Regions from separate parts of the Exiguobacterium sp. SH31 genome, predicted to be linked through region 4. Evidence: riboswitches for the same ligand, from Rfam matches in the RefSeq annotation. Region 4 holds a riboswitch; each other region holds the start of a gene.
What was found. A riboswitch is a leader RNA that binds a small molecule or an ion and turns the genes downstream of it on or off. The one in region 4 is predicted to bind S-adenosylmethionine.

Region 1 (4,038 bases), on a different contig from region 4:
ACCGGCGCGTCATCACCCGTCATCTTGATGAAACCTATCGCGAATTGGTGAACCGGAACCGTCTGTCCGAATCCGGACGATACCTCTATCGTCTCCGGCCGCAGACCGTGGAGCGCTCGTTCGCCGATGCGAAAGAGCTTCACGGGCTCCGCTTCACGTTCTACCGGGGGACCGAGAAGGTCCAGTGCGCCAACCTGGTGGCAGCCACCGCACAAAACATGAAGAAATTGGCCAACCTGTTGGCCGAAAAAGACCGTCTACATAGCATTTCTTCAATTTTATGCCGGGCAGAGCGCCTCGAGCTCGATGAACACAAAAAGAGACGAACCAAATCGCGATGGGCGATTTGGTTCGTCAACAGCCTGACGACCTTTCTCGCGAAAGGTCGTTTTTTTATTGCTTATGCGAAACGTTTTGCGCCTTCTTCAAGAACTGCCGCTTTGTCCGTCTGCTCCCATGGGAGTTCAACGTCTGTGCGGCCAAAGTGTCCGTAAGCTGCTGTCTGTCTGTAGATCGGGCGACGAAGGTCGAGCATCTTGATGATGCCGGCCGGACGAAGGTCGAAGTTCTCACGGATGAGTTCAACGAGTTCAGTCTCGCTCAATTTACCAGTGCCGAACGTGTCCACCGCGATTGAAACCGGGTGTGCGACACCGATCGCGTATGCAAGTTGAACTTCCGCTTTGTCAGCAAGTCCAGCTGCCACGAGGTTTTTCGCCACGTAGCGGGCCGCGTATGCTGCCGAACGGTCAACTTTGGTAGGATCTTTACCTGAGAACGCACCACCGCCGTGGCGAGCGTATCCACCGTATGTGTCGACGATGATTTTACGTCCTGTGAGACCTGCATCACCTTGTGGTCCACCGATGACGAAACGGCCAGTCGGGTTGATGAAGTATTTTGTCTCGGCGTCGATGAGTTCAGCCGGGATGACTGCTTCGATCACGTGTTCTTTAAGGTCCGCTTGGATTTGCTCGAGCGTGATGTCTTCTGCATGTTGTGTCGAGATGACGATCGTATCGATACGGACCGGGTTGTTGTCTTGGTCGTATTCGACAGTTACTTGTGTCTTACCGTCTGGACGAAGGTAAGCGAGCGTTCCGTTTTTGCGAACTTCTGCCAAGCGACGTGACAATTTGTGAGCAAGTGAGATCGGGAGCGGCATGAGTTCAGGTGTCTCGTTCGTTGCATAACCGAACATGAGGCCTTGGTCACCGGCACCGATCGCATCGATCTCTTCGTCAGTCATTTGACCTTCACGAGCTTCGAGCGCTTGGTCGACACCGAGGGCGATGTCTGCCGACTGCTCGTCGATTGCTGTGAGTACAGCACAAGTCTCAGCGTCAAAACCATATTTGGCACGCGTGTAGCCGATCTCACGAACAGTTTCACGTACAACTTTCGGGATATCCACGTAAGTCGATGTCGTGATTTCACCAGCTACGAGCACGAGACCTGTCGTGACAGACGTCTCAGCCGCAACGCGGGCGTTTGGATCTTCAGCCAAAATTGCATCCAAAATCGCATCTGAGATTTGGTCACAAATTTTATCCGGATGTCCTTCAGTGACGGACTCCGAAGTGAAAAGTCGACGGTTCAAGTTTGACATTTCGAAAAACCTCCTATTAATAAGGGTGATGTGTGGACGGTACTCGTTCCCCTTACGCGTTGCTTTGGGACGGTAATGAAAAAAACCTTTCGCCACGTTCAATGGGAAAGGTTGAATCGTTCTTCCTTACCCTCTTATCGTTCGAAGCTGTCGCTTCGCTTCAGGATAGCACCTTTTCCGAAAAAGACTACAGGATCGGACGGTTGCTGGGCTTCGTAGGGCCTTGTTCCCTCCACCGCTCAGAATAAGAGTATCCGTTACGAACACCATCATATAAATGCCATACCGTTCTGTCAAGCGTATCTGCTTAATTTGTAAATTTCTTCGTAATCACGGAAATCATTTATGTTTGTGAAATATCAAACATTTTTTTGACGGTTTCCGTTTTTTCACTCCCCGCTTATACAGAATATGTTAGAATGTCCTTGTAAGAAAGCGCTTACTTTAAAGGGTAAAGAAATGCTTGTTTTTGATTAGTGTGTCACATATAATAAAAATGTCATACTAATTAAACGCGGAAGTATGCGGATTTCATCCACATCTATTTAGGGGAAAGGTGGGATTCAGGATGGCGACTACGCTCCTGAAAATCGAAGAATTAATTAAGGGTGCCGATGTATTACGGAACTTAACCGTTCCAGAATTGGTGGAAGAAGCCATTCGTAACGGTGAAGGCGTACTGACGAAAGACGGGGCTTTATCGGTCAGTACAGGGAAATTCACAGGGCGGTCACCGAAAGACAAATTCGTCGTCCAAGATGAAGTCAGCAACTCGTTAGTAGATTGGGGTCCGGTCAATCAGCCGATCGCAGAAGAAAAATTTACCGCTCTTCTCGACAAAGTCCTCACCCATCTCGAGACGAAACAGAAGCTGTATTATCTCGAAGCTTCGGCTGGAGCAGATGAGCACTACACGTTACCGGTACGCGCCATCACCGAGTACGCATGGCACAGCTTGTTCGCGAAGCAGTTGTTCTTGCGTGAGTGGCCGACAGCCGGTGCGTTTGACCCGTTCACGGTCATTTATGCGCCGAGCTACAAAGCCGACCCAACAGTTGACGGGACGAACTCAGAGACGTTTATCCTCGTTTCGTTCGCCAAGCGTACCATTCTGATCGGGGGAACAGAATACGGCGGCGAAATCAAAAAATCAATCTTCTCGGTCATGAACTTCCTATTACCTGAACAGCACGTCTTGTCGATGCATTGCTCGGCTAACGTCTCGGACGCCGGGGAGACGGCGCTCTTTTTCGGACTATCGGGAACGGGCAAGACAACGCTTTCGGCCGATACGGAACGTCATCTCATCGGTGACGATGAACACGGTTGGTCACCAGACGGCATCTTCAACATCGAAGGCGGTTGCTACGCCAAGACAATCAACTTATCGCGTGAGAACGAGCCGCAAATTTATGACGCCATCCGTTTCGGCTCGTTGATTGAAAACGTCGTCTTGAACGAAGACCGCTCAGCAGACTACAAAAACATCTCGCTCACCGAGAACACGCGAGCAGCTTACCCGATTCAATTTATCGATAACGCGATGCTCCCTTCACGGGCCGGCCACCCGAACACGATCGTCTTCTTGACGGCCGATGCTTACGGGGTGCTCCCGCCGATCAGCAAGTTGACGAAAGAGCAAGCGATGTATCACTTCCTATCAGGCTACACGTCAAAACTAGCCGGGACGGAGCGCGGCGTGACCGAGCCACAAGCAACGTTCTCGACTTGCTTCGGCTCACCGTTCTTGCCGCTCGCCCCGGAACGATACGCCGACATGCTCGGCAAGTTGATCGAACAGCATAACGTCGACGTCTATCTCGTCAACACGGGTTGGACCGGCGGAGCTTACGGTGAAGGTTCGCGTATGAAGCTCAGCTACACACGGGCCATGGTGAACGCCGCGATCAACGGTCAATTGCGTGACGTCGACACTGTGAAGCACGACATCTTCAACGTCGACATCCCGGTCCATATCGACGGCGTCCCACAAGACGTGCTCAACCCACGTGACACTTGGAAAGATGCCGCTCATTACGATGTCGAAGCGCGAGCGCTCGCCTTGAAGTTCCAACAAAACTTTAAACGATTCACGAAAGCGAGTGAGAAAGTCATCGCGGCCGGGCCAATCGTCTTTTAACTCAAAATGACTAGTACCCCGCTCGGGTACTAGTCATTTTTTTGTCGCAAGCGCCAACATCCAATCCATCGCTCGGTCCGTCGTCTTCCACTTTTCCCAGAACGGGAGCTGATGGGCGAACGGCAAGATCCAAAGCTCTGCTTGCGAACCGATCTTGTCAGCGAGGGCGGTCGCATGACGAAGCCGGACTTGCTCGTCGTCCGTCCCATGGATGAGTAGCGTCGGCGCCTGCCAGTCTTTGAAGAGCGGAGACCGTTCGACATACGCCTCATGGACCGTCTCCGGGTCC
Region 2 (4,038 bases), on a different contig from region 4:
CGACCGCATCACCGAGGATGGCGGTCATCATGACCGGTTTTCGACCGTATAAGTCGGCGAGACGTCCGCCGACGACCGAGCCGATGAGCGCCATGATCGGTCCGGTCGCCAAGATGACGCCGACTTGGACGTAGCTGTCGAGCTTGTCGCTGTAATAGAGGACGAGGAACGGGGCGATCATGAACATCATGACACCGGTGATCGTCTCGCCGAGGAAGCGAATCCAAATGTTACGGTCGAGCCGTTTGAGTGATTGAATCATGCGTTTCACCTGCTTCTACAAAATAAAAGGGACGAAGGATGCACGGAGGCATACTCGTCCCTACTTGCTTATGTACGCCTCGGAAGACAGGCGGGTGACTACAGTTCATGAAACGGAAGACCCCGACCTGTCAGTATGAAATTGGATACGATGTGGCTGCGTCATGACTGACATGGCGGGTCCTCCTTTCTGTAAGTTTACTCTTCTTTTCAACTGTATGACAGATTATTGAAATGTGTCAACATATTTTGACTTGCGTCATAACAGTTCATTTAAATTCTTTCGGGTGAGCCGATAATCGATCAACCGGGACAAGACGACTTGAATCATCGCGGTCACGGGTACGCTGATGAACATCCCGACGAGGCCGAACAGGCTCCCCCCGATGATGATCGATGTGATGACCCAGAACGGGGTGATCCCGACGCTGTCGCCGAGAATTTTCGGCCCGAGCCAAAGTCCGTCGAACTGTTGCAGCAAGAAAATGAACAACAAGACGAGCAGGGCCGTGAACGGGTCGTAGAAGTAGGTGATGATGAACGCCGGGATCATCCCTAAGAGCGGTCCGACGTATGGGATGAAGTTCAGCACCCCGATGATGACACCGAGCAAGAGCGCGTAAGGTGCACCGATGATCAAGAGCCCGATGACAGCCATCACGCCGATGATGAGACAGTCGAGCGACTTTCCGATGATGTAGCGTTTAAAGATATAGTCCATCTCTTGGAAGATGTCGATCGTCGTCTTCGCCGAAGCGACCGGGAACATCGCATACAGCAGACGCTTGAACATCCGGGCGAACACTTCCTTGTCTTTCAACAAGTAGATCGAGATGACGATCCCGATCAGCAAGTTGATCAACGTCATCGTGAAGCTCGATACGTAACCGACCGAAGACACGACGGCCGTCTCGACCCATCCGGAATACCGTTCCTCGAACCGATTGAAGTCGATGGCCTGGGCAATCGTCGCATTATACTCCTCGACATACGTTTTCAGCTGCCCGAGAAAGCCGTCGATTTGGCGAATGTAAAACGGGAGCTCCTCGATGAGAGAGGCGACACTCGAATAGATGCGTGGGAACAGCGTCACCGCTGACACGACGAGGATCCCAATGAACGTGACGTAGACGATCAACAAGCCTTGATAACGCTTCAAGTGGAACCGCTCTTCTATATAGGATAGGACGGTGTTGAGGAGCAGCGCGATGGCAATCCCCATTATGATCGGCGTCAACAGCTGAAACGCATACTGCAGGACCCGAGAAATCGTGTCCGGCTCGCTGATGACTTTCCATAGGACGAGCAGGATCAGTCCGATCACGCTCAACTTCCATATTAACTGACGGTTTAGTTCCAATGGTCTATCCCCTCATGCTGTAAATTTTGCAGAATAACGTTCACCTTTTACTATGAACGTTTTTTTACCGGGATTCAATAGCGGTAAGGAATTTTTGAAATAAGGATTGACAAGGTTGGTAACGTTTGGTTTACTAAATGACATATTACAGAAATTATCAATTGCATATAAAAACACTTTCTATCAAGAGAAGCGGAGGGACTGGCCCGATGAAGCTTCAGCAACAGATTGTTTCAATACTGTGCTAATTCCAGCAAGGTGACCTTGAGAGATGGAAAGGTGGTTGTTTGAATACGTCCGTATCTCGACACCCCTTTCCTCGGAAAGGGGTGTTTTTGCATAGGAGGACTATTCATGACAGACAGACGCTCGAAGTTACTTAAAACGTTACCACCCCAGCATTTCGTCGGACTCGCCGCCGAAGTCGCCGCACTCGAGCGTTCAGGCCGCGACGTCATCCGGCTCGGCCAAGGGACGCCCGACTTGCCGACACCGGCCTCGATCTGCGAGGCGCTGCAGACGGCCCTGCTCGACCCGGCGACGCACCAATACGGACCGTTCCGGGGACAGACGCGCCTGAAGCAAGCGGTCGCGACATTCTACCAGACCGAATACGGCGTCGCGCTCGATGCCGAGACCGAAGTGGCCATCTTGATCGGCAGCAAGTCGGGACTCATCACGCTCCCGCAATGTGTTCTCGAACCAGGTGACGGCATGTTGCTACCGAACCCGGGCTATCCGGACTACATCTCGGGGGCACGTCTCGCCGGAGCGGTCGTCCACGACCTCGTCCTCCGGGAAGAGAACGGCTATCTTCCTGATTACGAGACGCTCGATCCGCAGGGGGCGCGACTCATGTATTTGAACTACCCGAGCAATCCGACCGGCGCCGTCGCGTCGCCCGCGTTCTTTGACGACACGGTCCGGTTCGCGAATAAGCATGACCTCATGGTCGTCCACGACTTCGCCTACGGCAGCATCGGTTTCGACGGTCACGTCCCGCCGAGCTTCCTGCAGGCGCCGGGTGCGAAAGACATCGGCATCGAGGTGTATACGATGTCGAAGGCGTTCAACATGTCCGGCTGGCGGGTCGCTTTCGCCGTCGGCAACCGCGACATCATCGAGGCGATCAACACGTACCAGGACCACGTCCATGTGAGCGTGTTCTCGGCCATCCAAGAGGCGGCCATCGCCGCGCTCGAGTCACCGCGTTCGCTCCGGGACGACTTGTCACGGTTGTATGAGGCCCGCCGCGACCGGCTCGTCGACGGGTTACGTCAGGCCGGATGGGACATCACGGCCCCGAGTGGCTCGTTCTTCGTCTGGGCGAAAGTGCCGGACGGGGACGCCAAATCGTTCTCCCATAAGCTGCTCCACGAGGCAGGGGTCGCCGTGACGCCGGGCTATTTCTTCGGCTCAGAAGGCGAGCGGTACGTCCGGTTCGGGCTCGTCTCCGCCGAGCCGAAGATCGACGAGGCCGTCGAGCGGATCGAGAAACTGTTTGCGACGTATGAAGAGGTCCGGGCATGATCCGCCAAGCCGTGCTCGAGTACGACCATGCGGATGACGCGCTCGAGCGGCTCGATGAATTGATCGATGGCCGTCGTGCTCACGTGCTGCGCGGACAGAACGGTTTTGACGTCGTCAAGCGCGTCCTGCCAGCGATCACTGCCTATCCGACATCGCTGTTCGGCGGCGAATGCACGGACGCTGAGGTCGAACGGCTCCGTTTGAAAAATGTGGACGTCCTCATTGCCATCGGTGGGGGTAAGCTCGTCGACACGGCGAAACTCGTCGCTTACCGGCAAGGTGTCCCGCTGATCGTCATCCCGACGCTCGCCTCGAACTGTGCCGCCTTCACGCCGCTCAGCGTCATCTATGACGAGCAAGGGGCATACGTCCGCTACGACGTGTTCCGCGTCGTCATCGAGCGGGTCATCGTCGACGCAAGGGTCGTGACCGACTCGCCGTACGACTACTTCCGGGCTGGCGTCATCGACACGGTCGCCAAGTTTTACGAGGCCCGCTATTTGAGCGGCGACAGTTCGCCTGACGCCGGCGTCAACACCGGTCTCGCCTTGGCCGAGCAATGCGGCCGGCTCGTCGAACTCGACTTGAGTGAGTCCAGTTTCACCGCGTATGGGCCAGAGACCCGGTTCGCGGTCGATCACATCCTCGCCGTCGGCGGCGCCGTCGGTGGTTTCGGGGACGCCGGGACACGCGTTGCCGTCGCCCACGCCGTTCACAACGCGCTCAGCCGCTTCGAGTCGACCCACCCGTTCTTACATGGCGACAAGGTCGGATTCGGCCTCCTTGTCCAAGAACGGTTGCGTGGCTCGTCTGACGCCCCATATTTAGAGGCGTGGCTCGCCAGGATCGGCGCGCCGACGTCACTTGAGACGCTCGGACTCGTGCCG
Region 3 (4,038 bases), on a different contig from region 4:
CTCGTCCATCGTCTGTTGATCCAGTTGAAAATTATCCACCTGAATCATCCTCTCCTGTTGGTAGCCTAACGATACTTTGTATCCAAGCAAGCAACATCTCGGTTTAATTCACATAAGCCCTGGTGTTGTTTCGGAAAAAATGTTCATTGATGTGCGTCGGTTTTTAGATATAAGTGTTTTGATGGTTACACTCGTGCTAGATATCGCATATGGAGGAACAAGTTTTCCATACTCGATAAATAATTTATACATAAAGGGACTAAGAGGAGTCAAAAATCGACTCTCTCTTAGTCCCTTTATGTTACGGATTATTTTGTTGCTGTAAATATAATTGTCTAAAAACTTCTATAGAACCTTCGATATCTATCCATTTTTCTAAAAGATGATCAAAGTATATGTCTTGGGTCAACATGATTTTTTTAGAATTCACAGAGTCGTTGTTTAAATATAACGCCATTTGTTCTTCATTTTTTGCAATATCATCTACTATTTCCCACGGGGACCCATACAATTTGATCACTTCTTCTTCAGATAACGCAATAAATTCTTGATAGTCTTCTGGTGTTAGTAAGTCAGCATAAGCCTCGTACAAAGAAGCGTAGATTTTAAAAGGTGTGCCGTCTCCAATTTCTTTTTTGTATAACCACTCATAAATCATCTTCCATGTATAAATGAAATTTTCGAAGACGTATCCCCATTCCCAGTGTACTTCATCTTTTGGTAGCGTGACTCGTTGTTCTGATCCATTATCGTAATGCACAATATAATGTAATTTACCAACGATTGAGGTATCCTCAATAAAGTCATTTACGGATAAGCCCAATTGCTTTGCTGCTTCACTAATTAAGAACTCATCAGTAGATCCATAAGCTGAGAACCGGATTTCTGCAAAAGTAACGATTAGACCGTACATAAATCCTCCCAAATAATATTATTTTAAATACCAATACTGTTCTGTCGGGAAGAATTGATCAACCCTTGGATTCTTCGATTTATCACGATAAAAGCGTATTCCGACCTTATATTCCATACCATTAATTCGGGTTGTATAAGTGACACGACTATATTTGTTACCAGCTTTAACTGGTCGTCTAATTTGGTTGTTAATATCAGATGCGTTCGTTATTATAACTTGAGCAAGAGAGGTTATGAAACAATTCTTCTGTAATTCTTTGAATAAGTGATTTTCTTATGCCCCGCGGAAGATTAGAGTTTCTCGATGAAATACCAAACTCATTTTCTTCTAGATAAAGTTCCGAATCAAGATCAAGTAATTCATTATCACTTGTTAAAGCTGGAATAAATGTAAAGACGCGACCATATCAAACTGGCCGCGTCTTTACATTTTCAATTATACTGTTTAAGCTTTTTCCGCCCACGCTACATCAATAAATTCATCACGTCCTGAAATAGCCCGATCTTCCTTGTAGTGTTTCGGGTTCTTCTTATGGTAGTCCTGATGATAGTCTTCGGCCGGATAAAACACGTCGGCTGGTAAGATTTTCGTCACGATCGGTTGTTTGAACTTTCCGCTCGCGGCGAGCGCGTCGCGGCTCTGTTCTGCTTTCACGCGTTGTTCTTCCGTATGATAGAAGATGGCTGGCGCATATTGTTGCCCGCGGTCTTGGAACTGGCCGCCGTCGTCGGTCGGGTCCGTCTGAATCCAATACAGTTCGAGCAGACGCTCATACGCGAACTGAGCCGGATCGAACGTGATCTCGACGACCTCGTAATGCCCGCTCGTGCCGGTTTTCACTTGTTCATACGTCGGGTTGTCGACATGTCCCCCGGTATAACCGGATACGATTCCTTCGATGCCTGGCTGTTCCTCGAACGGTGTCACCATGCACCAAAAACAGCCGCCTGCAAATGTTGCTTTTTCCATTCATAAGTCCCCCTCGATCAATTTCCCAAAAAAAGCGCCCATGTCATCGACATGAGCGTTTTGTCATATCGTCCAAGGCGATGCCTTGCTGGAAGTAGCACCTTGCCGAAGCAGGTTGCTGTGAAGTCATAGAGCCAGGTCTCTCGTTCACTCAAGATATCGATATGTAGTTGGTGACAGCATCATATCATCTGTCTCGTTTAAACGTCAACGATTTGGTGTGCGCCGAAGTTGAAATAGCGTGGCACCAACAATCAAGATAATGAGGGCGATGGACGCAGGGAATGCCCACGGCAAATCATCCCCGAACAATTGTAGAAAGAACAGGGCGAACACGGACAGTAAAACAAGGATGTAAGAGCGGGACATGGCTACCTCCAATAACGTTTCTTCTAGTGTATCAAGTTGCACATCCAATGGCGATAAAAAGAAGGGGATTCGATGCATTCAGCGAATACCGAATAACATTGCCTATAAGGAGGGAACTAGATGCAAGACTTATTTGAACTAGACATCGAGACCGCACAGCGCGGCTATAAAGAAGGGACGTTCACGGCCCGGGACGTGACGGCCTACTATTTGACACGAATCGCTAGCTTGAACGATAAACTGAAAGCGGTCATCCAAGTGAACCCGGACGCGTTGTTCGAGGCTGAGGCGGCGGACCGTGCCTACCGACGCGGAGACCGGCTGCCACTCCTCGGTATTCCCGTTTTACTCAAGGACAACATCGAGACGGCGGGACTCATGAGGACTACTGCCGGCGCCGTGGCGCTCGAGCATCACTTTGCGGGTCGTGACGCTGAACTCGTCCGTCGCCTCCGTGAGCACGGGGCGGTCCTTCTCGGCAAAGCCAATTTATCGGAATGGGCCAATTTTTTGACGGAGGACATGCCGAACGGATGGAGCGGGGTCGGTGGACAGACGCTCAATCCGTATGGTGACAATCTCGACGTCGGCGGTTCGAGCTCTGGCTCGGCGGCGGCCGTTGCGGCGAACTTGACGGTGCTCGCCGTCGGCAGCGAGACGAGCGGGTCGATCATCCACCCGAGCGTCCATAACGGCATCGTCGGTATCAAACCGACGGTCGGGCTTATCAGCCGGAGTGGGATCATCCCGATTTCGCGGTCGCAAGATACGGCCGGTCCGATGGCGCGGACGCTCCGCGACGCGGTGCTCGCACTAGAAGCGATGTGCGGGGAAGACGATTCGGACCCGGCGACGACACATCTACCGGCCGGTCCACCGTACCGGACGTGTCTCGACGAACGTCAAGCCGTCGGCATGCGTGTCGGTTTCGTGAAGGCTGAACTGTCGGATGAAGAACAGACGCTCTATCAAGCGGCGCTGGCGTTACTCAAAGCGAGCGGGGTCGAGCTCGTCGAAGTCGACCTGCCGTCAAACGACGGACTTGACCAAGGCGACGTCCTCTACCATGAGTTCAAGCTCGGGATCGAGGCGTATTTGGCGACGACAGCGCTCCCGTATGAAACGCTCAAGGACTTGATGGACTGGAACAAGCTTCACCCGGAAACGATCCCGCACGGACAAGTTACGTTCGAGAAAGCGAATCAGTTATCAGGGCGTTTGACCGAGTCGAGCTACCTCGAGCGACGCTTAGCCGACGTCCGGCAAGCGAAAACGGACGGCCTCGATCGTTTATTGATGGAACAAACGCTTCACGCCCTGGCGTTGCCACACGACTTGAATTACGATATGGCGGCGAAGGCAGGGCACCCGACGGTCACGATCCCATACAAGCTCAAACAGAGCGGGGCACCTTTCGGGCTGTCATTCACGGGTACGAGCTATGCGGAACGAGACCTCATCCGTATCGCCTACGCGTTCGAACGCCACGTGACGCGTCCGATCCCGCCTATGTAAGAACGTTGCACCTGTCGCTCACGTCCGCTACAATGGTACGTATGCGGATTGAAGAAAGGACAGATTACAATGAAATCATCTATATATGGGCTGACATTTGATCAGCTGTCGGACGCTTGCGTATCTTGGGGATACAGTGCCTACCACGCCAGACAAATATGGGACTCGCTTTACATCGACCGTGTCAGACGGCTCGACGAAATCGCGGTTCGTCCCGAAGTGCGCGAACAGCTTGAGGCGAACTATGCGCTGACGACACAAGAACTGTT
Region 4 (4,038 bases):
ATCGAAAGTGTAGCACCTATCTATCCTTTTGAAACGAGGAAATCACTATGACGTATAAGTTCGCTTTGATGACACAAGCGCAGGCAGAAACGATTGCTTTCACCTGGCATTACGATGGAGAGTATGCTTTTTACGATATGGAGGCTGACGAAGACGACTTGGCCGAGTTTTTAGACACCGAACAACGAGGGCAATCGGTATTCGCCATCACGAACGATGGCGAACTGGTCGGTTTCGTTAGCGTGCATCAAACAGACGCCGATACGATTGACCTCGGTTTAGGCATGAAGCCAGGTCTGACCGGAAACGGGACCGGACGAGCGTTCGTCACCTCGATTCTTGCTTTCGTCGAAGCCAAGTTCGACCCAAATCGTATCACCTTGTCGGTTGCCACGTTCAACGGGCGGGCGATTCGCGTGTATGAAGCTTGCGGGTTTCGACAAGTGGCTTCATTTCAACAAGACACGAACGGGAGTACGTTCGACTTCATCGCATTAGAACGCAAAAAGCGCCCTCAGGATAGATTCTGAGGGCGCTTTTGCTGCCCGGTGCCTTTGTCGACTAAGTAAATCTGGCCATTCCCGTCTCATACCAAGACGGTCACACTTCATCGTTCGGGCAAGCACGGAGCTGCTGTTTCACACGTGAACCGTTCCCCCTACATGGTGTGTGATCGCTGCTTCATTCGGCTCGAACACGCCCGCTTCGGTGATGAGTCCGGTGATCAGTTCAGGCGGTGTGACGTCAAACGCCGGGTTAAAGACGGTGATCCCGACCGGCGCCGTCGGTTGTCCGCCGATATGGGTCACTTCTAGCGCGCTCCGCTCCTCGATTTGAATCACATCGTCCGCCGTCAAATCGAACGTCGAATGCGGGGCCGCGACGTAAAACGGGATCCCGTAATGTTTAGCCAGGACGGCGAGCTGAAGCGTGCCGATCTTATTGGCGACGTGACCCGTCCGTGTGATGCGGTCAGCGCCGACGATGATGGCGTCGACCCCTTTCGCCTGAATCGTCCAAGCGGCCATATTGTCGGTGATGAGCGTGACATCGATGTCGGCCTGGTCGAGCTCCCAGACGGTCAGGCGTGCCCCTTGGAGGAGCGGCCGCGTCTCACAAGCGAAGACGTTAAACGCGATACCTCGCTCTTTCCCGACGTAAAACGGAGCGAGCGCAGTCCCGTAACGCGACGTCGCGATCGCCCCGGCGTTACAGATTGTTAAGACGTTCCCCCCTGCTGGCAGCACCGTGAGCGCATGCTCCCCGATGGCCCGATACGTGTCGACGTCTCGCTCGAACAGCGCGATGGCCCGATGTTTGATGTCGGTCGCGATCCTTTCAAAGTCGACGCCGACGTTCAGCCCGAGAAGTGACTCGATCACGTTTTGCAGATTGACCGCCGTCGGTCGCGTCGCGATCAATCGACGGCCGACGAGGTCGAGCCGGCGTGTGAAGTCCGGGTCATCCTGGAGGCGGACCGCTTCTTTCGCGAGCACGAATGCGCCGAAATAGGCGATGGCCGGCGCGCCTCGGACTTGTAACGTCTCGATGGCGTGCTCCGCCTGTTCGAGCGTCGCGATCGTCACGTACCGCTCCTCATGCGGCAGTAACGTTTGGTCTAAAATGACGAGCTCGTCCCGGGACGGTTCGAAGCGAATGTTTTGGACTGTCATACGCGTACCCCCGCTAACAGCGTCACTAATTCATCGATTGTCCGGACATCGTGGCGCTGTTTAATGAGCGTCGTGCCGAGCGTGAGCGCTTCCCGTTTCCGCTCGAGCCGGACCGTTTCCGGTAACGTCTCGAGGTCATTGACTCCGGCGAGACCGATGGTGCGGCGAATCAGTTCGCATCCGGCGTAGCCAATCGTGTCACTAAAGATGGTTTGAAGTAGTTCATCGACGAACCCGTCCGTGTTGAACGGTTCGACCGCCGTCTCAAACTTCGTCCGGAACGTCTTCTCAAACGTCTCCCATACCGTCAATACGTCGGTGAACCGCTCGAACCGTTTGAGTGGGTCATGGAACGTCGATAGCGTCAAATGGGCGACGATTTGCCCGATGTCAAAGCCGAACGGTCCGTAAAAAGCGAACTCTGGATCGATGACTTTCGTCTCTTGTTGCGTCGCGAAGATGCTGCCTGTATGTAAGTCCCCGTGCAAGAGCGCGTCGTGTTTCGTGACGAAACCGACTTTCAGTTTCGTGACCTCCACTTTCAATTTCTGGTCACGCCAAAGCGCTTCGACGTCCTGACGGAGCGCGGTTTCGATGTTGTTCGATTCGGCATCTTTGTACGGATCGATGAAGATCAGTTTTTCAGTGATGTCGCACAGTTCCGGGTTGTAATAATCCCGTTCTTTCCGCTTCTTCTCAATCGGGCCGGCCGCATAGTCTGACGTCTCAAACAACGTCTGTCCTAAAAACTCACCGATGTGACGGGCGAGTTCAGGATACGTTTTCCCTTCCAAATAGCCCGTCCGGACGATATCAAAGTCAGACAAGTCTTCTAAAATCGTGTAGGCGAGCGTCCGGTCACTGCCGAGAACGACCGGGACGAAACGCGGGACGACACTGGCGAATTCGCGCAACGCGAGCTGCTCGATCCACGCCCGTTCAAGTGTGAGCGGCCAACTCTCGCCGACGACTTTCGCATACGGTAGCGCCTGCTTGACGATGAGGCTCGTTTCGCCTTGACGGATGCGGAAGACGAGGTTCAAGTTGCCGTCCCCGATCTCCTCACAATGCGCGATGCCCCCATCTTCGAGTAACCCTAACGTTCTGACGTGCTCGACGACTGTCTGTTCTGTAAATGGTTGATAAGCCATGTCTGTTTCCCCTTTCGGTATATTCCCCACAAAAAAAGCCCCTTTCTCCGCGAGAAAGAGGCACAGCCGTAACGGTTGTTCCTCTCATCTGTCAGACGTATGTCTGGTGGATGTAGCACCGTGCCTACTGGTCGGTTGCTGCGGCGTCATCGGGCCAATTCCCTCTGCCAACTCGCGATAAGAGTGTCGTATTCGATTGTGTGAACTTGTTGTGATGAATATTACGGACTCGACCCCACCTTTGTCAACGGCAATTTGCTGGAGCAACGGTCACTTTTTTTATGCATATATGGTAACAACGAACTCAAACTTTTTTTCTCAAAAAAAGGAATTGACGAACCGGATATTGTGTGACAAAATTCAATTAAATTTCACAACTTCAAAATACATTCTTATCAAGAGCAGACGGAGGGGACAAGCCCGATGATGTCGCAGCAACCGACCCGATTGGGCACGGTGCTAATTCTTGCAGCGTAAGCTGAGAGATAAGAGTTCATTTTTTTATGATGACCTCTTGCCTCGGCATGGGGTCATTTTTTGTTTGACCGGAAGGAGGAACGAACATGAGTATTACTGCCACATATGAAATCAGCCGGACGGACCGCGTCGCGACTGTCGCCGAGAAAATCGCCCTCGAACTGACTGTCGGCACGTGGACGGAACTGCCTCACCTAGAGCAAGAACAATTAAAGGCGTATCGGGGCGAGGTCGTCTCAACGACGCATACGGAAACGACGAGCCGCTTCACAATCCGTTATCCGCTCCATAACGTCACGCCCGACTTCTCATCCATCTTGACGACGACGTTCGGGAAATTATCGCTCGATGACTCGGTACGCTTGATCGACTTAACGTTACCCGAAACGCTTGCATCTGAATTCCCTGGAGCAAAGTTCGGTGTTCAAGGCGTTCGTGAGTTGCTCGACGTACATGATCGCCCGCTCGTCATGAGCATCTTTAAAGGGATCATCGGCCGTGATTTACGCTTCTTAGAACAGCAACTTCGAGACCAGCTCGCCGGCGGCATCGACATCGTCAAAGATGATGAAATCCTATACGACAACCCGCTCACTCCGTCGCTTGAACGAGCTAAAATCGGAGCGGCCGTCATCCAAGAACAGTTCGAAACGACCGGGAAACGTTCGCTCTATGCCATCACGCTCAGCGGCCCGGTGTTCGGGCTGCGTGACCAAGCGCTCCGCTTGATCGAGGCG

Region 1: another riboswitch for S-adenosylmethionine. It lies ahead of metK (methionine adenosyltransferase); the one in region 4 lies ahead of mtnK (S-methyl-5-thioribose kinase).
Region 2: another riboswitch for S-adenosylmethionine. It lies ahead of A6395_RS01250 (aminotransferase class I/II-fold pyridoxal phosphate-dependent enzyme); the one in region 4 lies ahead of mtnK (S-methyl-5-thioribose kinase).
Region 3: another riboswitch for S-adenosylmethionine. It lies ahead of msrA (peptide-methionine (S)-S-oxide reductase MsrA); the one in region 4 lies ahead of mtnK (S-methyl-5-thioribose kinase).

The regions. Positions count from the first base shown of each region.
Region 1 covers NZ_LYTG01000023.1:51,022-55,059, forward strand. Annotated here, with positions in the region: partial or broken gene A6395_RS15660 (IS1182 family transposase) at 1-242, shown strand, start outside; gene metK (methionine adenosyltransferase) at 401-1,609, opposite strand; SAM riboswitch class I at 1,741-1,860, opposite strand; gene pckA (phosphoenolpyruvate carboxykinase (ATP)) at 2,178-3,749, shown strand; gene A6395_RS03440 (alpha/beta hydrolase family protein) at 3,783-4,038, opposite strand, start outside.
Region 2 covers NZ_LYTG01000007.1:12,131-16,168, reverse strand. Annotated here, with positions in the region: gene A6395_RS01260 (MDR family MFS transporter) at 1-262, opposite strand, end outside; gene A6395_RS01255 (AI-2E family transporter) at 521-1,621, opposite strand; SAM riboswitch class I at 1,799-1,899, shown strand; gene A6395_RS01250 (aminotransferase class I/II-fold pyridoxal phosphate-dependent enzyme) at 1,976-3,151, shown strand; gene A6395_RS01245 (iron-containing alcohol dehydrogenase family protein) at 3,148-4,038, shown strand, end outside.
Region 3 covers NZ_LYTG01000010.1:2,430-6,467, reverse strand. Annotated here, with positions in the region: gene A6395_RS15940 (hypothetical protein) at 1-39, opposite strand, end outside; gene A6395_RS01510 (hypothetical protein) at 302-913, opposite strand; gene msrA (peptide-methionine (S)-S-oxide reductase MsrA) at 1,361-1,885, opposite strand; SAM riboswitch class I at 1,949-2,048, opposite strand; gene A6395_RS16060 (hypothetical protein) at 2,093-2,254, opposite strand; gene A6395_RS01500 (amidase family protein) at 2,375-3,769, shown strand; gene rlmN (dual-specificity RNA methyltransferase RlmN) at 3,839-4,038, shown strand, end outside.
Region 4 covers NZ_LYTG01000041.1:49,248-53,285, forward strand. Annotated here, with positions in the region: gene A6395_RS06790 (GNAT family N-acetyltransferase) at 48-530, shown strand; gene mtnA (S-methyl-5-thioribose-1-phosphate isomerase) at 639-1,673, opposite strand; gene mtnK (S-methyl-5-thioribose kinase) at 1,670-2,824, opposite strand; SAM riboswitch class I at 2,906-3,008, opposite strand; SAM riboswitch class I at 3,214-3,316, shown strand; gene A6395_RS06805 (2,3-diketo-5-methylthiopentyl-1-phosphate enolase) at 3,388-4,038, shown strand, end outside.